DNA from 2 places in the Paenibacillus sp. UMB7766-LJ446 genome. Region 1 is predicted to be linked to the other one. Evidence: riboswitches for the same ligand, from Rfam matches in the RefSeq annotation. Region 1 holds a riboswitch; the other holds the start of a gene.
The links. A riboswitch is a leader RNA that binds a small molecule or an ion and turns the genes downstream of it on or off. The one in region 1 is predicted to bind cobalamin.
Positions count from the first base shown of each region.

Region 2: another riboswitch for cobalamin. It lies ahead of QP794_RS04400 (ABC transporter substrate-binding protein); the one in region 1 lies ahead of metE (5-methyltetrahydropteroyltriglutamate--homocysteine S-methyltransferase).

Region 1 is NZ_JASOYM010000003.1:179,906-190,826, forward strand. Features, by position in the region: gene QP794_RS08920 (aldo/keto reductase family protein) at 1-335, opposite strand, end outside; gene QP794_RS08925 (cellulase family glycosylhydrolase) at 539-2,185, opposite strand; gene QP794_RS08930 (LacI family DNA-binding transcriptional regulator) at 2,490-3,515, shown strand; gene QP794_RS08935 (hybrid sensor histidine kinase/response regulator) at 3,552-5,189, opposite strand; gene QP794_RS08940 (anaerobic ribonucleoside triphosphate reductase) at 5,677-7,638, shown strand; gene nrdG (anaerobic ribonucleoside-triphosphate reductase activating protein) at 7,635-8,144, shown strand; cobalamin riboswitch at 8,414-8,614, shown strand; gene metE (5-methyltetrahydropteroyltriglutamate--homocysteine S-methyltransferase) at 8,838-10,921, shown strand, end outside.
Region 2 is NZ_JASOYM010000001.1:863,250-874,170, reverse strand. Features, by position in the region: gene cobD (threonine-phosphate decarboxylase CobD) at 1-208, shown strand, start outside; gene QP794_RS04415 (adenosylcobinamide amidohydrolase) at 189-1,016, shown strand; gene cbiB (adenosylcobinamide-phosphate synthase CbiB) at 1,061-2,041, shown strand; gene QP794_RS04405 (histidine phosphatase family protein) at 2,032-2,679, shown strand; cobalamin riboswitch at 2,834-2,982, shown strand; gene QP794_RS04400 (ABC transporter substrate-binding protein) at 3,190-4,185, shown strand; gene QP794_RS04395 (FecCD family ABC transporter permease) at 4,182-5,228, shown strand; gene QP794_RS04390 (ABC transporter ATP-binding protein) at 5,231-6,046, shown strand; gene cobT (nicotinate-nucleotide--dimethylbenzimidazole phosphoribosyltransferase) at 6,095-7,225, shown strand; gene cobU (bifunctional adenosylcobinamide kinase/adenosylcobinamide-phosphate guanylyltransferase) at 7,222-7,782, shown strand; gene cobS (adenosylcobinamide-GDP ribazoletransferase) at 7,779-8,669, shown strand; gene QP794_RS04370 (cobyric acid synthase) at 8,742-10,283, shown strand; gene QP794_RS04365 (methyl-accepting chemotaxis protein) at 10,500-10,921, opposite strand, start outside.

The DNA of each region.
Region 1 (10,921 bases):
ACACCCAGCCGCTGCAAGCTGGCTTCGCATTGTTCCTTAATATGTTTACGGGACAACCCTTGATCATTGGGACCGTCACCCATTTTGCCAAAAACCTTGGTTGCAAGCACATACGAATCACGGGAATACGCTTTCAACGTCTGCCCCAGCAGCTCTTCTGCTGCACCCCGCTCGTACACATTGGCTGTGTCAAAAAAGTTAATACCTTCATCGAATGCGGCTTCAATTGATTTCACCGCGTTTTCACGTTCCACATACCCTCCGTATGTCAGCCAGCTACCCAGGCTGATCTCGCTTACCTTCAGTCCGCTTCCACCCAATCTACGGTATTCCATTGAATGCACATCCTCCTCTAAACTGATTAATGATGAAGTTCCCTTTCTATTGTATCGTATTCGGCTCGGATTAAAAGGGTCTTGGAGCAGAATTTGGGAAATAGTTATGGATGAATATTAAAAAGCTCCGCTGCAAAAGCGGAGCCATCATGCGGGTCACTACATTACGTTTCTTCATTATTTATGAGAGATCCTAGTTTGTCTCAGTTAGCTGTAACGATAAATTGTTCCCATGCTCCGCCCACAGCATTACGATTGGCGTACAGCACGCCCCCGTTGTTCAGATCCGCACTGACATATTTACCGTTCGCAACGGATTTGAAAGCAACCAGTCCCCCGCCCACATCTTCACGGGTAAACTTCTCCCATGTGGATGGATACGTGGCCGATGCGATCAAACGCCCGCCGTTATTCAGATCGGCTTGCACATATTTAATGTTGCTCATCGACAGCAAGGATACCGTTCCATCCGAGTTTTGGATGATTTTGAACCGTTCCCAGTGTCCGGCAGTATCCCGATTGGCAACCAGCGAATCCGCCCCACCGTTCTCTGCGCTGACAAACGTACCGTTGGCATTGGCCTTCAGACTGGACCAGGTCTCTGTAAACGGAGCTGTGCCCGTATGTTTCTTGACTACATTCTGAAATGTGGTATTAGAAGCAAAGTTCGCCGTGGTGAACATGCTCCATTTGGAAGCAATCGTTGCCGCACTGTCCGTATTCAGATTAGGTGCCGGGTTGTTGTTATTATTGTAATAACCCCAGGTTCCGCCCCCTTTGACCTTATAACTCCAGTTCGTCCAAGAAGCATTCAGTGCATTCAGACCGGACAGCCACTTCTCGGTCAGATCATCCTGACCAAACGAGAATTCGCCAGCTAACACCGGAACGTTCCAATTCTTCTGATAGGACGCCATATCCTTCAACCAGCGATCCATCTCTGAATTGGTCAGATCCCAGTTGTTATAATCCGTGAATTGATAGTGATGCGTCTGATACATCACATTCGTCCAGCCATACGTCGTTGGCGGTGAAGCTGCCCACCAGTCGAAGAATGCCGCGATGATGATCATGTGATCCGCATCCTTGGCACGAACCGCTTTGTACATCCGGTCATAGAAATCCATCTTTTGCTTGATTTGAGCTGCATTTTCACCTGTACCCATGGTTACGAGAGGTTCATTGAGCAGGTCATACGCGGCAACGGTTGGATTGCCTTTGTAACGTGTTGCCATCCGTTCCCAGATCTGAATAGTCCAGTTCTGGTATGTAGAGTTGGTCCACAGTTGGTTGGAATTCTCCTGACCGCAGGAATGCCACGGACAGGCTGCTCCCGGTGCCCCGTGCAAATCGAGAATCACATACAGGTTCCGTTTGCCCGCTTCATCAATGAGCCAGTCGAGCTTGCGGAACGTAACCGAATCAGGCTTCATGACACCACTGGTGTTCATAAAATCCTCCCAATAGATCGGCACACGCACAACGTTCATGCCCCAGTTCTTGATGTTATCCAGATCGCCAGCCTGAATCCAGTTGTCCTGATATCCATTGATCAGGCTCTGTGCACCCGATTCTCCAAAACGATTTGTCAAAGTACGTCGCAGTGTGTATTCATCTACCGCCCCGGATGGCGTCATCCATTCTTCCTGCAGCAGCCAGCCACCCAAATTGGTTCCACGCAGGTTTACCACGTTACCTGTACCCGAATTTTTGCGGACAACCGTCCCGTTGGCTTTCAGGAAATCCCCTGATCCAAAAGCCGCTTCGGCCTTCGAAGAACCTACTGCCGAAGCCAGCAGTCCGAGCAGCAGACAGCTGCACAATAGCATGATGGTGCTCTTCTTCAACATAGTTGACGCCTCCCTTGAATGGTCATAGCTTGAAGTATGACTGAACCAGGATGCAGCACTCACGACGGGTAACATAATGCTATAGAAACAGCGGGTCTACAAGTGGCAAGATTCATGGATGCACCGCTATTTATCGCAACGGAGGAGATTCATGAAATCGATTACATTAAATTGAATACAAACCCTCTATTCCTGCACTATCCCCAATTATTGCTTCAATCGGTTATATCTTGTAATCGTTTTCAATTGGAATTATAATGAATTTGAATGAATTGTCAATCACTTATTTGGAGTTGTGAACCATATGGATGTCAAAATCATTGATGTCGCTGCCATCGCAGGTGTATCCCCGGCAACCGTATCACGAGTTATTAATCAGCACAGCAAGGTTAGCACCAAAACCAAAGATAAGGTGATGCGCGCCATCGAGCAATTGGGCTATCACCCCAACGCAGCAGCCAAGAATCTTCGTTCACAGAGAACCATGACGATTGGCGTCATCGTTCCAGATATCAACAATTCCTATTATGCGGAAATAATTAAAGGCATTGAGAACATCGCCTACGCCCGCCATTACAAAGTCATCATATGTGATGCCCATAACCTGAAAGAGCGAGAAGTCGATTATCTTAATTTGCTGCTGGACCGGACGATTGACGGTGTCATCATTATCACTCCCATGCTGGCGGATGAGGAATTATTCAATCTCGCGGACAAGGGGTACCGTATTGGCATCGTTGGCAAATATATCGAACATGATCAGATTCCTTGTATATATACTGACAACGTGAAATTTTCCCAGGAAGTTGTTCAGCATCTGGTTGAGGCCGGACATCAAAATATCGTATTCTTGAACGGTTATCCCGAAGCAATCGACAGCTATGAGCGGCTTGAAGGCTATTTGAAAGCCCTGCGCAATCATCAAATTCCATTTCGTCCCGAACTGATCGAGAATGGGAACTTCAACGAGGAAGGCGGGTACGAGGCCATCAAAAGGCTGTTTAACAAAGGCCTGTCCTTCTCAGCGGTATATGCGGCCAATGATGAAATGGCCCTCGGCGTATATAAGGCATGTACAGAATACGGAATACGTATTCCCGAGCAATTGGCTATCGTAGGTGTGGACAACAATCGAATCAGCAAATACATCCATCCTACGCTAAGTTCGGTGAACCAACCCAAGTATACGATGGGGGCCATTCTGATGGAGAAGATGATTGACATGATGAATACAAATGAATTTCAGGACAAACGCGTATTTAAAGTCGACTCGGAGCTGCTTGTTCGAGGATCGTCTTCCTTCCGAATAACAAATAAAGCGCACCCCTAACAGGTGCGCCTAATTTAATATACTTTTTTCATTTTCTTAATGCACAATGATGCTTAACGCATTCAACAATTCAGCCTGCTTCACCGGCTTGGTCAGGACCGCATCGAAGACTTCCGCTTCATGCGGATCGATATGCATACCATACGGAATCAGCACAATGACCGGTGAATCGGTAACCAGGTGCTTCAGCTTGCGCACAAAATCCACAGCGCCGCCCTCCAGCAGTCCCATATCCACAACGGCCACATCAGGCTTAAAGCCCTCCTCAATCCAGTTGTACGCCTCGGTTGTAACCGAGGTCATATGCACATCCATCTTCCATCTTCGCATCAGGGAGGAGGCCCCTTGCAAAATGTCAGGATCCTTCGCAAGCAACACCTTTTTGCCCCTCAGTCGGTGCTGAATATTGGCAAGCTGAGGCAGTTCCCAATGTTTGCGGAGCGGCAAGCAGATCTCGAATTCTGTTTCCTTGTCTCCCAGGCCGCGCACCTGAATCCGGCCGTTCATAAGGATGGCAAGGTTCTGGCTGACCGCCAAACCGAGATTGGTTCCCACCAGCTTCTGTGTACTTATATTTCCGTCCAAATTGTTAAATGATCTAAGCTTTTTGTCCGAAGACAGCATGCGACCGGTATACTTCACATGAAGTCGAAGCGTCCCCGTTTCCTCTGCATCTCCACCATCCACAGTTGCTGTAACCAACACTGATCCTGTCCGTGTTGAATCTATGGCATACTGAATGACATGGGCTAATAGTTGTCCGATCTTGATTTCATCCCCGACGTAGACCTGAGATACATTCAGATCAAGGTTCAATCCCAGCTCAATGTTCTTGCTAAGCGCAAGTCCCGCATAGAGATAAACGGTATTCTCGATCGTGGCTACCAGATCAAATGGATCATCGTGTACAACTGTTTTGCCTGCATCGTTGATGTTAAAACTCATCATGTTATTTAGCAGTGAGAGCAGAATGTTACCGCTGGTCTCAATCATATTTACATACTCTGTCTGCTCGTCCGACATATCCGGTGTACGCATCAGGTCAGTCAATCCCAAAATGCCGTTCAGTGGATTACGAATCTCGTGGCTCATCAGCGACAGCATCTGTGTCTTAGTCATTGCCTCGGATTCCGCACGTTCCTTTTCTGCCTGCAGCTGCTCCTTTAGTTGCTCCGAATCACTCAGCTTCTGCTCCTGGACCTGCAGTGTATCTTCCAGATCCACGACATACCCCAGGAAAACAGCCATAGCTTTCAGCGTCTTCATATCCGTTTCACTAATCACATAATCGGGATTGTCCATCAGACATATGGTGCCGAACGCTTCGCCTGACCTCCGCAGAATCGGAATGCCCACAAAGAAACGATTGCCCAGTTCGCTCGTTACGTTCATCGATTCCGTAAGTGGATGTTCGCATGTATCCGTGATAACCATACTGCCTTCCTTATCTCTCAATACCAGGCTGCAATATGAAGCTTCAAATGGAAGTGCACTGCCTTTGGCAATCAACAGTTCCTCTCGGTTAAAAGCCTCCATAATAACATTGGTCACGCCATCATTCGTGGCAACAAAGATAGTGTTCACCTTTAATATGCCGCTTAACACGTCAACAATATGGGACGCGGCTTCCTGGATATTTTCATAGAAGCCTCTTGTAATGCTTACCGTTCCCATGACTCACCCCTCTTGTTTTAGCTGCATTTCAAATCCGTATTGCACATGATGATTCCATCGATCAAAGAGGGTTCATATGTTCCGAAACAGCTGTCACAACCTATTCATATATGATTAACACTGTAGGAATCAAAGGGAAACATACCCGAATCCAATTTATTCCACGGACGGGAATCTGCTATGGACGGTATGATTCGATGACAGTAAAGTTAAGCAACCGCTTCCCTGGCAGGTTTTCTGTCCTTATTTCTAGCTTCGTCAACTATACTGACACGGTAATAAGAAATTATACGCTTACCCTCCAGCTTTGGAAACCTTTATCATGCCAGACTAGAAAATCGCCTTGTTCAACGCACCCCTCTTATGTGACGATTATCACACCCAAATAACAAGATATAGTTTATAAATGGATAAAGAAACTCTACATATAGTATTCAATGAATTTACATTATCCCTATACAATCTCATTTTTTAGGAGGAATCTGTTATGAACATGCTTGAGTATGCCTCTCCACCGGCGCCTGATCTGCTATCTGACCTGGGAAGACGAATTATCGGTGCAGAAGACGCTGATACGCTGAGGGAGAATGCCAATCTGAACGGAGACTCGTTCAGCGGCAAGATGAGCAGGCTCGGTTCGGAGACGGCAAAATGGCATGCTCTGCGTCATGTGCTGCCAGAGGACCTTGCTCTAGCTGTGGAGAATGGTGATCTGTATGTACACGATCTGGATCAGTATGCCCTTGGAACGACCAACTGTATCTTCATCCCGTTTGACCGGCTGCTGGCCTCCGGATTTAACACAGGCAACGGTTCGGTTCGTACACCACAAACGATCATGTCTGCCATGGCGCTGGTCGCCATAATTTTTCAATCCCAGCAGAACAGCCAGTATGGCGGCGTATCGGCCAATAAAATCGACTGGGATCTCGCACCTTATGTGAAGCGATCGTTCCGTAAGCATTACCGGAAAGCACAACGGCTGTTTGGGGAAAATGACCGGATTGAGGATGAACAGCTACATCTGAATAGTGATGAAGCGAAGGAGAAATGTCCACGAGCCTTTGCCTTTGCCTGTGAAGAAACGGAACTGGAGACCGAACAGGCTGCGGAATCGCTAATCCATAATCTGAACACCATGAGCAGTCGTGCTGGCGGACAGATTCCGTTTACTTCGCTGAATTACGGACTGTGCACTTCACCCGAAGGCCGGCTTGTCTCCCGGTCGCTGCTGCAAGCGACCATTCGTGGACTCGGTAACGGGGAAACGCCCGTGTTCCCACAGCATATTTTCCAATGCAAACAAGGCATTAACCAATCTGAGGGAGATCCGAATTACGATCTGTTCCGGCTCGCTGTTACCTGCTCCTCCCGACGTATGTATCCGAATTTTGTCAATGTGGATGCTTCCTTCAACATTCCCTATTATCGATCCGAAGATCCCGACACGATCATTGCCACAATGGGATGTCGTACACGCACACTGGCTGATCGCTTCGGACGCAATCGTCAGAGCGGTAAAGGGAACTTGTCCTTTAACACCATCAATCTGGTCAAGCTCGGCATACGATACGGGATCTGCCAGGGAACAAGAGCCATCGCTGACCGGGCCGGCTTCTATATGGCTTTGGAGTCCGTCATGCACAATGCTACGGATGGACTGCTGCACCGTTATCGAATTCAGACTAACCAGCCTGCCAAAGCATCGGACTTCATGATGCGGGAAGGGGTGTGGGAAGGTGGAGAACAATTGGCTCCGAATGAACCGGTGGCTGACCTGCTGAAGCATGGTACGTTATCCCTTGGTTTTATCGGGCTTGCTGAATGTATGACCGCCCTATATGGTCGTCACCATGGACAAGACCTTCATGTACATCGAGAAGCCTTGAATATCATTCGTACGATGAGAGAGTTCTGTGACCGGATGAGTGAGTTGCATAACTTGAATATCACCTTATTCGCTACGCCCGCCGAGGGCCTATCCGGCAAATTCACCAAGCTTGATCGCGAGCGATACGGCAGCATCACGGGGGTCAACGACAGGGAATATTACACCAATTCATTTCACATTCCGGTCTATCATACCCTTCCTGCCTATCGCAAAATTGAATTGGAAGCTCCTTTCCACAAGCTATGTAATGCCGGAGCAATCTCTTATGTCGAACTCGACGGGAATGTACGGGCCAACACCACGGCTTTCCAACGAATCGTGCAATACGCGCTGGCCCAGGATATCGGTTATTTCTCCATTAATCACCCGATTGACCGTTGTCCGGCCTGTGGTTATGAAGGTGTAATCGGAGAGGTATGTCCCGGATGTGAAGCTCATGAAAATCAGGTGCATTTCCAGAGACTGCGCCGGGTGACAGGATACCTGACCGGAGATTACAAAGTACGCTTCAATACGGCAAAGCAAGCGGAAGTACGGGATCGGGTGAAACATCAGTGAATCTATATGGCTATATCCCCGAATCGGTGAATGAGGGAACGGGCCTGCGAGCCGTGTTGTTCATTAGCGGATGCCGACATGCCTGTCCGGGCTGCTTCAGCCCGGACTCCTGGAGCTTCCGTGCGGGTGAACCCTTCACGGAGGAACGGCAGCAGCAGATTTTGCATGAAGTGACCGCGCATCCCTTGCTGGAAGGGGTTACGTTATGCGGAGGTGATCCTTTTTTCTCTGCCGCAGAGTGTGCATCCTGGGTTCGACAGCTTCGTGCGGTACGGCCTGATCTGACGGTATGGGCCTATACGGGATTTGTATATGAGGAACTTGTTGCCGACCCTGCGCGAGCAGAACTATCCCGCCTATGCGACGTTATTATTGATGGACCTTATATTGCAGCTGAGCGTGATGTATCTCTTCCTTATCGCGGCAGTCGCAATCAGCGCATCATTGATGTAGCCGCAACGATGGCTTGCCACACAATCGTTACCATGCAGATGGATGCATGGTAACGATTTTTTTATTGGGTTGAATCCAGCACAACATGTGCTGGATATGTAGTTCATTTTGAAGCTTCATTTTGAGGAGACAAATCTGTCACTAAACCTAGGTTTCATACGGCTCATTTTTATTTCCGATCGGATTAATGATATTTGTTGCAAGCTAGTAGGTTATCGTCTATGATTGGTAGCATAAGAGCAAGTATACGACGATTGCATCATTATATAATCTATCATCTATGCTTGGTCACCAATTTCATAGCTGGAGATGTGTAAGCACATTTCTGCACACGGAAACAGGTGCCGACCGCGCTACAGGCGTGGTCAGGCTTAAAAGGGAAGCACGGTGTAAGTCCGTCGCGGTCCCGCCACTGTAAACGGGGAGTCTGTACATAAACAATCCACTGGTGTATCCACCGGGAAGGACATGTACAAGACCATGATCCGTAAGCCAGGAGACCTGCCTGTTTCGACAGCATCGCATGACCTACGGAAGATAGGGAGGTGTTAGAGCAACCGCTAAAATAACTTATAGCAGGTGTTCTTTCCCATTCTATCTTTGTGCACAGACGTCATTCATGATGCCTGTTTCTCAGGGTATGACATTGGAAGGAATGCCTTTTTTTGATGCTTTCAAATGAAATACAACAACATAGCTTCAACCTGAATGATGAGTTCACCATTATAAATGAGGAGGAATTTTACATGTCGCAATCACAGCAACAACAGGCACAAGTTCTGACAGGCAACCTCGGTTACCCTCGCATCGGTGCGGGACGTGAATGGAAAAAAGCACTGGAGTCCTTCTGGGCTGGCCGAATCGATGAATCCACGCTTCATCAGGAACTGACCACGCTTCGGTTGCAGGATCTGAAGAAACAGCAGGCACAGCAGCTCGATCTGATTCCTGTGGGCGACTTCTCCTACTATGATCATATTCTCGACGTATCCGCAATGTTTGGCGTCGTTCCTGAGCGCTTCAACCATACTGGCGGACCGGTGTCCGTATCTACCTATTACGCCATGGCTCGGGGTAATGACCAGGCAACGGCCTGTGAGATGACCAAGTGGCTGAACACCAACTATCACTACATCGTACCTGAGATACATAATGATACTGCATTTGCTTTGCTTGAAAATAAACCCCTTGCCGCCTATCGCGAAGCGAAGCAGGAGCTTGGGCTGGAAGGTAAACCGGTCGTGGTCGGTCCGTACTCGTATGTACGGTTCGCCAAAGGCTATGACGCGGAACGCTTCGCAGAGATCGTCACACGTCTCGTTCCGGTGTACGCCCAGCTTCTGGCCGAGCTTCAAGCCGAAGGCGTACAGTGGGTACAGATCGACGAGCCTGCTCTGACGCTGGCTGTCTCTTCCGAAGATGAAGCCTTGCTGCAACAGGTGTATGCCGCATTGGCACAAGCCGCACCTGAATTGAAGCTGCTGCTTCAGACGTACTTCGAATCGGTGGAAGCTTATCCGGTCGTGACAGCACTGCCTGTAGCCGGAATCGGCCTGGACCTGGTCCACGGCTATGAAGGCAACCTGGCCAGCCTGCGGGAGCATGGCTTCCCGCAGGATAAATGGTTGGGCGCCGGTGTCATTGACGGGCGCAACATCTGGCGCGCCGATCTCGCAGAGACGGCGAAGCTGCTGGAGCAGGTGGCTGAATTCGCTGCCGAAGGCAAGCTAATCATTCAGCCTTCCTGCAGCCTGTTGCATGTACCGGTGACTGCCGCTCAGGAGAGCGCGCTTGATCCGGTACTGCGCAATGCCCTGGCCTTTGCCGACGAGAAGCTGGAAGAAATAGCGACGCTCGGAACGTTGTTGTCCGGCGGTGCGAAGCAGGCGGACCAGGCAGCGGCTGTGGCTGAAGCCAGCCGCCGCGCCCAGGCGAGCACCGAAGCGGTGCGCCTGCTGAGCGAGTCCGAGTCACGGACACGCCTGAGTGGCGCTCCCGCAGGGGTGCACGCCGACGAGCAGCTGCTTCGCAGCGCGTCATTCCAGGAGCGGCGCGAATTGCAGCAGCAAAAATGGTCGCTCCCGCTGCTGCCAACGACAACGATTGGCAGCTTCCCGCAGACGGCGGAGGTGCGCAAGGCACGCGCCCTGTTCCGCAAAGGCGAATGGAATGCGGAGCAATACGATGCCTATGTGCGTGAACAGATCCAGGAATGGATTACCATTCAGGAGGAAATTGGTCTGGATGTGCTGGTACACGGTGAGTTCGAACGTACCGATATGGTCGAGTTTTTCGGTGAGAAGCTGACTGGATTCGCTTTTACCAAAAATGGCTGGGTACAGTCCTACGGCTCACGCTGTGTAAAACCACCTGTCATTTACGGAGATGTGCTGTTCAATGAACCGATGACGGTGAAAGAAACGGCGTATGCTCAGACACTGACCAGCAAACCGGTAAAAGGCATGCTCACAGGTCCGGTAACGATTCTGAACTGGTCCTTTGTCCGCTCAGATATTCCGCGCAGCGAAGTATCCTATCAGATAGCCCGCGCCATTCGGGACGAGGTTGAAGCGCTGGAGCAAGCAGGCATTGAGATGATTCAGGTCGATGAGCCAGCTCTGCGTGAAGGACTCCCACTCAAACGAAGCAAGTGGGATGAGTACCTGCAATGGGCCGTAGAATCCTTCCGATTGGCAACAGCAACCGTGAAACCAACAACGCAGGTGCATACTCACATGTGCTACTGCGAGTTCGATGATATTATTGAAGCCATCAGCGACCTTGATGCGGATGTGATCTCAATCGAGACATCCCGCAGCCATGGAGAACT
Region 2 (10,921 bases), on a different contig from region 1:
ATCCATGCAGGCTGCTCTCGGTGAACGCGGTATACTGATCCGGAGCTGTGCCATGTATCCGGGACTTGGGGAGCGGCATGTACGCTTTGCAGTCAAGGACGCGGAGGCTAACGGGCGTTTGCTGGAGACAATGGAAAATGTAATGGAGCCTGACACGACAACCGGACTAGAGGCAGGGGGACAGAACGATGGCACTGCCATTCTATAACGCTTATAAGCAATGCACCGATGTACAAACAGACTATAACGAATATAGATCTTCTGTGTGGCCGGGACTAAACATCTCTGTACATGAAAGACATATTAAAGCCTCAAGCCCCTCTGTTGTAAAAGCACTTTCCAGTGCCGTGTATGGGGGCGGTATGATTGAACTGGATCGTATATTCAACATCTATGTGGACAGACATTATCGCTGTGACGATCCACCGCGTGATATTGCCGATCTATTGAGTGAATGGCAAGAGCAACAGGATCAATGCGCCGGACTTCTGACTGCGGTTCAATTGGAGCACACGGCTATCCAGGAATACGAAAGCGAGGAGTTCGGATTACTCTGCTGTACGACAGCAGGGGTATCCAACGCTGCGCGTGCAGGTTCTGCAAGAACCGTGTTTGATGCTGAGGGAAATGAGGTGGGGCATGAGACCATGCCTCCGAAACTTGGGAAAAGCTCAGTTTCAAGCTACACTCCCGGTACGATCAATATCATGTTGTGGATGAACGGGCGAATGACCGCCGGAGCGATGGTGAATGCCATTCAGACTGTGGTAGAAGCAAAGGCCGCTGCGTTAGCTGATTTCGGTGTGGTGGATTCGGAAAATGGGCTGACCGCAACTGGAACAACAACGGATGCTATTGTGCTCGCGGTAAGTCAGACTGAAGAAAATAAACCGCTCGTCAGTTATGCCGGAACGGCTACGGTCATGGGTGCTGCGATCGGCAGGCTGGTGTATGACACGATCACGGAAAGCCTGCAAGCCGCGCAGGAGTGGAAAGAGAGGAATAACGAGCAATGACATCTCTGCTGAATCAAGGGGCTTCCTGGCCGATCTGGACGGGAATGGCCGGAGCCTGGATTATTATAGGGGCATACATACTGGATCGCTTCATCGGAGATCCACGCTGGATTCCTCATCCGGTGATTGGCATGGGCAAGGCCATCTCTGAACTTGAGCGGGCGATAAGGTCGCAGGTGGACTCGAACCGGGCCCTCAGAAGGGCAGGAATTTTATTTCCCATTTTGATTGCAGGGGGAGCTTTTGCAGTGACTTGGGGATGGGTATATGTTCTGGGCCTCATTCATCCTGCCATTGCGGTTGTGGCTGAAGTGGTGTTGATCGCAACCACCATTGCTTCCAAAGGTTTGAAGGATGCAGGCATGGAAGTCTACCGCCATCTAAGTCAACAGGATTGGCCTGCGGCGAGACGTTCACTGGGCATGATTGTAGGGCGTGACACGGCTCATCTGGATGAACCGGAGGTTGTGCGGGGAACGGTAGAGACGGTTGCCGAGAATATCGTGGATGCCATCGTTTCTCCACTGTTTTACGCCCTGATTGGCGGTGCACCGCTTGCCATGGCTTATCGGGCCGTGAATACGCTGGATTCCATGGTGGGTTATAAAAATGAAAAATATCTTCATCTCGGCTGGGCATCTGCCCGTCTGGATGATTGGGCCAACTGGATTCCCGCACGGCTTACCGCCTTGCTGTTGATCATTGGAGCCTGGTTCATGAAACTGGATGCGAGAGGGGCAGCGCGCATGGTATCCCGGGATGCACGGCTGCACCCAAGCCCCAACAGCGGATTTCCCGAGTCAGCAGTGGCCGGAGCGCTGGGCATAAGACTTGGCGGTCATAACGTGTACCACGGAGTGGCTTCATTTCGCGCTTATATGGGCGAGCCGTCACGTCAGATGGAAGCAGAAGATATTGTACGGACAACAAGACTTATGTTTTGGTCAGCAGGTTCTTTTGTTTTATTATGTTGGCTGGTCACCCTAGGGATATGGGCTGCTGGAGGTGCACTGCTATGGATATAGAAGCTGGACAGAGTGGGATACAAAGCCGAGAGATTATGTTGATACGTCATGGTACAACAGCGTGGAATTTGGAAAAAAGATATCTCGGGCATACCGACATCGGTCTGCTGCCAGAAGCAGAGCAGGAACTGGCTCCACTGCGCGAAGAGATCAGCCATGTTACATGGGACGCCCTCTATTGCAGTGATCTGCTGCGTTGCCAGCAGACACTCACACACATTGCACCGTCCCAAGCGGGACAGGCCAAGCTTGATGCCCGTCTAAGGGAGATCGACTTTGGTCAGTGGGAGGGATTGACCTATGATCAGCTCAAGGACAATTCACAGTATCGGGACTGGATCGATGCCCCACAAGAGGTGACGCCCCCGAAGGGCGAGCCATGGAAGGCATTTGCTGCGCGGATTGATTCTTTTCTGGAAGAGAGTCTGTTGTCCTTTTCACCAATACTGCACTCTCGCAGCATAAACGTGCCAAAGGTAGCCGTGATTACGCATGGCGGTGTTATTCGTTATATGGTATCACGTCTCATTCCGCATCAAGGATTCTGGGATACGCAGGTGATACCAGGACAAGCGATAAAGATTCGGCTGGATGGCGATGGGGACAGCTGGTTTGGAACCAGATTGACTTTTCCGTAAATCAGGTTGTAAGGATGTACAATATAACCTATAATCACAACAGAAGTGTGACTTAGCAAATGCATCATCGGATGGAGGCTCAACAAGCTTTGCCAATGATGCAGGATGCTCACTTGAATGGTTAAACAATATTAGCGACCAAGGGTCCCGCGTGCATGCAGCAACGTTTCATGGTTTCTTATCAGACTATGAACAGCAAACGGGTGAAATAGGGAAGCCGGTGTAAATCCGGCACGGTCCCGCCACTGTAAATCAGGATGAATTCCTGTAAGTCAGGTTACCTGCCCTGGACGTACAAGCCGGTGTTCCTTCGAGGAAAGGACAGCGTTTCGGGCAGTTCTCTGTGCATGTACAGCGTTAAGCTGGCATGTGCTGATCGCCACATGCGAGACGTCATCCCTGATCCTGACCAAGGATTGGGGATTTTATTTTTTCGGAACACAAATTCAAGGGAATCGAGACAGGAGCACTACTCCATTAGAGCTGATCGAGAAGGGGAGAACGAACACAATGAATTTCAAGACATGGAAAGGCATGGCGTCACTGCTGAGCGCAGCGATGCTGGCACTGGCTTTGGCCGGATGTGGAACAACAACAACGAATGAGGGTACAGGAACCTCGCAACCTGCACAGGAGCAATCCCAAGGACAGGCACAGACAGATCTCAAAACACAATATCCACTCACGGTTACCGATGCTACGGGTGAATCGTTTACGTTTGACAAAGCACCAGCCAAAATCGTATCCGTATCTCCGGCTGAAACGGAATCCCTGTTCGCCCTGGGATTGGACGAGCAGATCGTTGGAGTATCCGACTATGATGATTATCCGGAAGCGGCAACAGCAAAACCAAAAATGGGCGGTATATCAAAGCCTAACGAAGAGTCGATCATTGCAGCTGAAGCAGACATCGTATTTACAGGCATTTCCATGAGTGAAGACGCTGTGAAGAAACTGCGTGATCTGGGCATCACCATTTTCAAAACAAATCCCAAATCAGTGGATGATGTAATGACCAACATCGAAACATTTGGTAAAATCACGGATCATCAGGAAAAGGCACAGGAGATCATCACCCAGATGAAACAGGATGTGGCTGATGTCACTGAAGCTGTGAAGGCAGTTAAACCGGAAGAGAAGAAAAAAGTATACGTAGAATTCTCCCCAGGCTGGACTGTGGGTAAAGGTGAATTCATGGATGAATTGATCACGCTGGCCGGAGGTATTAACATTGCTTCCGACAAAGAGAGTTGGTATGAAATTAATGAAGAGAACGTTATTGCTTCTAACCCAGATGTGATTCTGTATGCGAATGACGTCATTGATGAAAATTCCAAAACATTGGATCAAATCATCAAAGCCCGCAGTGGCTGGGATCAGATCACGGCTGTGAAAAATGATGCAGTCATCGGTCTGGATGCCAACCTGCTGAGCCGTCCGGGACCACGGGTAACCCAAGGTCTGAAAGAAGTAGCCAAAGCGATCTACCCTGACCTGTTCAAATGAGTAAAAAGCTGGCAGTGTACGGAATGGCCGGAATTGTGCTGCTTGTGTTAACCGTGCTCATCAGCACGGGCATCGGTTCGGTTGCCCTGCCTGTCCGGGACATTGCGGGCATCTTGCTTCATCGCATTCCCTGGCTGGGGGACTGGATTGTTCCTGACTGGAATACAGCAGCAGAACAGATTATATGGAAGGTCAGATTTCCACGTGTACTGCTGGCCGTACTTGTAGGTGCATCACTGGCGATTGCCGGAACGGGATTTCAGGGGGTTCTTCGGAACCCTCTGGCTGATCCGTTTACGCTGGGCGTATCGTCCGGTGCATCGGTGGGTGCGGCTTTTCTGATTTTCTTCGGATTACAGTATTCACTGATTGGAATCTGGACCCTGCCACTGGTCGCATTTCTGACGGGGGTAATCACATTGTGGTTTGTGCTGGCCCTCGCTCGTGAGGGACGCAAAATACCAACACACAGCCTGATTCTGGCTGGGGTGGTCATGCAAAGTTTCCTGGGAGCAGTCGTCTCCTTCCTGTCGACGATGTCGAAACAGACCATCAATGAAATTATATACTGGACGATGGGGAGTCTGTCACTGCGTGGGTGGTCGTATACGGCCATCCTTTTCCCGTATTTTGTGCTGGGACTAATCTTCCTCTGGAGCCGTGCGCGTTCGTTGAATGTGCTTGCCCTGGGGGAACGTCAGGCCGCGCATATCGGGGTTCGGGTTGACGGATTGAAGTTGTCGGTACTTGCTGTGGGTACGCTGCTTACGGCAGGTGCTGTCTCCGTATCGGGCGTAATTGGCTTCGTCGGACTGGTCATTCCGCATATTCTTCGGCTCATTGTGGGACCCGATTATCGATTGCTGGTGCCTTTGTCCGCGATTGGGGGAGCGATCTTTATGGTCTGGGCAGATACGATTGCACGCACATTGCTGGCGCCGACCGAAATTCCACTGGGGGTAGTGACGGCCTTTGTTGGAGCGCCCTTCTTCGCTTATTTGCTGCATCGGAACAAAAAGCTGCGGAAAGGGATGATGCCATGAGTATGTTCGTGAGAACAGACCTTACCGAGAACCGACCGATGATTAAGGTCACAGGAGCTGGTAAAATGTATGGTAACCATCAGGCTCTGCATGAGGTGGATTGGCAAGTCAAAGAGGGGGAGTGGTGGGGCGTTGTTGGCCCAAACGGCAGCGGAAAATCGACTCTCCTTCAGCTACTTGCCGGAACCGAACATCCGAGCGCAGGCAGCATACAGATTGATGGCCGGGATATCTCCTCCTACACCCGTAAAGAATTGTCGCGCATGATTGCGGTCTTGCAGCAGGATGGCCTGCCTGCGATTTCCTATCCTGTAAGGGATGTTGTCGAGATGGGACGTTACCCTTACCAGAACTGGCTCGGAAAAGAAACGTTGGATGGAGCGGCAGTAGTCGATCGGGTGCTGGAGGAGTTGGGTTTAAGTGACATGGCCGAAAGGCCTTTGGATGCCCTTAGTGGAGGACAGCGGCAGCGGGTTGCGCTTGCCAAAGTCATGGCTCAGGAACCACGGCTGTTGTTGCTGGATGAACCAACCACCTTTCTCGATATCAAATATCAATTGCAATTTATGGAGTTATTATCGGCATGGCGTCAAAAAAATCATATTACGATTGTGGCGGTGCTGCATGATCTGAACCTGGCCGCGCAATTTTGCGACCACATTCTGGCACTGCGAGACGGGACATGCGTTGGGAAGGGTACACCCCATTCGTTGATGACGGAAGAGAACATTCGGGAGATCTTCCGGGTGAGTCCAGCGATGGTGAGTCATCCCGACAATGGATTGCCACAGCTGTTGCTGAGGCGGGAGAAGAAGTGAACGAAGCGGGGGTGACCCCGTATTTTTAATAAAGGAAGTGCTGGCTGTATGAATAATGAACAGGTGTTGGAACAGTTACTAGGTCGGATCGTGGGTCCTAATGAAGAAGTGGCGGCGGAAGCCTCCGCACATGTGGATGCATTGACGAAGCCACCCGGCAGTCTGGGCAAGCTGGAACAGCTGGTTATTCGTCTTGCGGGAATCACGGGCAAGGCACGTCCTTGCTTTGATCGCAGAGCTGTTATCGTTATGGCTGCGGATCATGGGGTGGTTGAAGAAGGGATTAGTGCTTTTCCTGCTGAGGTGACTCCACAGATGGTCCTGAATTTCCTGGCGGGGGGTGCGGCTGTCAATGTCCTAGCTCGCCACGCTGGAGCTGATGTAATCTGTGTGGATATTGGGGTGAATGCCGATCTGGAACATCCGAACCTGATTTCCCGCAAGGTCCGCAAAGGCACAGCCAACATGGCAAAGGGTGCTGCAATGACCCGGGACGAAGCGATTCAGGCCATTCTTGCAGGGGCCGAAGTGGTCGCGAACGAGGTGGCTAAGGGGACGCAGTTATTTGTCACCGGAGAGATGGGCATCGGCAATACAACCTCTAGTGCGGCAGTGATGTGTGCGATAACGGGAGCAGCTCCTACTTCAGCAGTGGGTCGGGGAACAGGCGTGGATGATGCCGGTTTGCAGCGCAAAGCCGCAGTGGTCAGCCAGGCTCTTAGCGTGAATGCTCCGAATGCAGACGATGCACTTGATGTGCTGTACAAAGTAGGCGGACTGGAGATTGCCGGACTGACAGGTGTGATTCTCGCTGCTGCTGCCAACGGATGCCCCGTTGTCGTGGATGGATTTATCTCCACCGCTGCGGCGTTGATTGCAAGGCAGCTTGCTCCGGTGAGTACAGAATATATGATTGCTTCCCACACATCGCATGAAAGTGGACATGCAGCGTTGCTGCGTGAGCTTGGCCTGAAACCGATGCTGGATCTGGACATGCGTCTGGGTGAAGGCACCGGAGGCGTGCTCAGTCTTCATCTGATTGATGCCTCATGCCGTATTCTCAGCGAGATGGCGACATTTGCGAGTGCTGGTGTGTCGGATGGCACGACGGAGACTCAACCTAATGACGCTTCATCCGCTTCTGCTGATTCATCCGTTCCAGGAGAGGAATCCCCATGAGTGTACTCGTGACGGGCGGGGCTCGGAGTGGCAAAAGCTCGTTTGCAGAGCGTCTCTGTATGCAGCGTTCCTCCGAGGCCTGGTATGTGGCTACGGCTCAGGCTTATGATGACGAAATGCGCGAGCGTATACGTCTGCATCAGAATCAGCGGGATGAAGCAGGATATCTGTGGCATACGGTGGAGGAACCGCTGGAATTGCCTGAATTAATTACACGAATGGGAGAGTCACATACAGGAAACTCTGCACCGACCATTCTGGTGGATTGTCTGACACTTTGGTTGACCAATGTGCTGTTAGCGCATGAACATGAGCCTGTGCAGGTATTGTACGATCATATGGACGAGCTGGTAGCTGCCATTCAGTTGTATCCTGGTCTGCTCGTGCTTGTTACCAACGAAGTGGGCGATGGCATTGTACCAGAGTATGCGCTGGGCAGAAGATATCGGGATTTGGCGGGCATTCTCAATCAACGGATTGCCGCGATTTGCCGTGAAGTGTTTCTGGTGACTGTGGGCATTCCGATTGAGCTGAAAAGCAAGGAGTACCGTTTATGAGTAAAGGCGATTTGGAACAAAAACATGCGGCCGCGGCCGCTTTTCAATTTCTGTCCCGATTCCCGGTGAAATTGCAGATTGATTTCGTCCCGCCATTATTGCGGGAGAGTGTAGTGTATTACCCGCTGGTTGGCGCGGTCATTGGATTGTGCGTCTGGTTAGGCGGAGCCCTGACAGGTGCGCTGCTTCCATCATTTCCGGCGGCGGTATTAACTTTGACGCTATGGGTATGGCTAACCGGAGGTCTTCATCTGGATGGGTGGATGGATACGGCAGATGGTCTGCTCAGTTATCGCACCCGTGAACGAATGCTGGAAATTATGAAAGACAGTCGTGTAGGGGCCATGGGCGTGATCGCCTGTGTGCTTCTGTTAATGATGAAAGCAGCTTTGATTGCTGATTTTATCGCGCGTGGGAATTGGGCCTATGGAGCTTTGCTCATCCTGCCGCTGATCTGGAGCCGTTGGTTCATGGTGTATGCCATGGCGGTCTGGCCGAGTGCCCGGAAGGACGATGGGCTTGCTGTCCTGTTCAAGGGGCTGGGAGAGCGGAGGGAAGTCCAGCGTGCACGCAGCTCTGCGGTAGGACTTACCATTCTGGCAGGTGTGATTACGTTGGCAGCTGTATGGATCTTCCAGCCGGATACAGCCATGTTCCAGGTCCTTGCGACAGAGAATGGACTGGGGACATTACCATGGTGGCTATATCCCGTTGCAGCGATCATTGCGGTCCCACTGGCTGGCTATGTGATTGGCAAATTCGTTGCCGGGCGTATCAGTGAACGGTTGGGCGGACTTACAGGTGACACGTATGGGGCAATGAATGAGTTGCTGGAAGCCGCCCTGCTAACGGTACTTAGTCTGTTCCAGGGATTCTTTTTGATATAACGCGAAGAGCTGAGGTGAGGGAACGTGGAAGATACGTCTGTACAAACCTCCGAACAAAAAGCGGCAGTATTAATGCTGCAAGGGACGGCATCGGATGTGGGGAAAAGCGTAATTACGACGGCGCTATGCCGAATATTCAAGCAGGACGGATTCAGGCCAGCCCCGTTCAAATCACAGAACATGGCGCTGAATTCCTATGTCACGGAAGACGGAAAGGAAATCGGAAGAGCCCAGGGGGCGCAGGCTGAGGCGTGCGGCATTGAAGCGACGACGGACATGAATCCGATTCTGATCAAGCCGGTTCGGGATATGCATTCCCAGATTGTCGTACACGGTGTACCGCTTGCGCAGATGAGTGCGTGGGATTACCGGCAGCATTTTCTACCTGAAGCCAAGGCGACGGTCATGGATGCGTTGAATCGGCTGCGCACGACGTACGATATCGTGCTGATGGAAGGTGCGGGCAGTCCTGCGGAGATTAATCTGAAGGATCGGGACATCGTTAACATGAATCTGGCGGGCTGGGCAGATGCTCCGGTTATTCTGATCTCGGATATTGATCGTGGCGGGGTCTTTGCTTCCATTGTAGGTACACTGGAGCTGCTTGAGCCGCATGAGGCTCAGCGTGTAAAAGGATTCATCATCAACAAGTTTCGAGGAGACCTGTCCTTACTGCAGCCTGGATTGGACTGGCTTGAGGAACGGACAGGCATTCCCGTATTGGGCGTGCTGCCTTACATAAGTGATATTCAGATTGAAGCGGAAGATTCCGTGGTGCTGGACTCCATGCGACACGGCAAATCCGGTGAGCAGGAGCTGGACCTTGCGGTCATTCGTTATCCGCGTATTTCCAACTTTACCGACTTTGACGCCCTTTCCAGGGAACCGGATGTGAATGTGCGTTACGTGACTTCTCCCGATGATTTGGGGCAACCCGATGCCATTCTGCTTCCGGGTACAAAGGATACGATTGGAGATCTGGCATTTCTGCGTGCCTCAGGACTGGAGCAAGCGATCGCCAGCCAGACGGAGCGTGAACATGTTCAACTGATCGGGATATGTGGTGGATATCAAATGCTCGGTCAGCATCTCAAAGATCCGTTTGCTGTGGAAGCGAATCAGATTCAGGAAGCCAATGGTTTGGGATGGCTGCCCCTGACGACAACATTTCTACAGAACAAACAAACGGTAAGAGCCTCGGGGCATGTACATGGTTTTCATCCAATTCGTTTGCCCAAGGAGAGCGAAGCAGCAAGCTCATTGCCCATCAATGGATACGAGATTCATATGGGCGTTACCGAGTGTCTTGAGCCTGAACGTGTAACTGCCTTGTTCGAAATCGCCCATTCAGGGGGCCAACCCTTCATTGAAGGCTGGGGCACTGTGGATGGTAAGGTGTGGGGAACGTACCTGCATGGTTTATTTGAAAGTGATCAATTCCGGCGTTCGTGGCTCAATGGTCTTCGCGAAGACAAAGGACTTGCTCCGCTGCTGCAGACGTACAGCGCACGTGAACGCAAGGAAATGGAGTTTGACCGTGTTGCCGAGTCGTTACGGTCTTCACTGGATATGCAGCGGGTGTACGAGATTATGGGCGTGCAGGCACCCGTGTAAAAGTCTTAACAAACGTAGCCCAAGTTTAATTACTTGGCGAAGAGTTACCCATTGGAGTTAAGCATCTGCATTGGAGCAACTATTATAGTCAAAAAAATACCCCCATGTGAGGCAATCGTTCTCTGAAACCTGAACGCTGCTGAGCATGGGGGTATTTGTATAGCCTGTAGTAAAGTGTGATTCGAATAGGGGAATAATGGGTTAAAGGTATTCCGGCTAGTTTATTTTGAAGTTTTTCATGGCGGACTGCAGTTCTACCGCTTGCTCATGCAGATGACGTACGGTATTGGAATGGGAGTCCATCTCATTCAGTTGGAGATCCGCTGTAGAAGCAATCTGCTGCATACTTTGACGGGACTTGGACGTAATCTGAGCGGTTTCTTCCACGGAAGCACTGACTTCTTCAGCTCCAGCAGATACTTGCTGGGTAGAGGCCGATACCGTCTGAATCGTCAGATTGACGTTCTGAATTAATTCGTTAAGCTGCTGGAACGCGGAGCCTGCCTGTTGAACCACGTGAGTACCTGATCCAATCTCTTGGGTTACACGGTTCATGGCATCAACCGAACGTTCGGCGTCTTCACGGATGGTACCCAGGTAATCAGAAATTTCCTCTGTAGCTGTCTTGGATTGTTCCG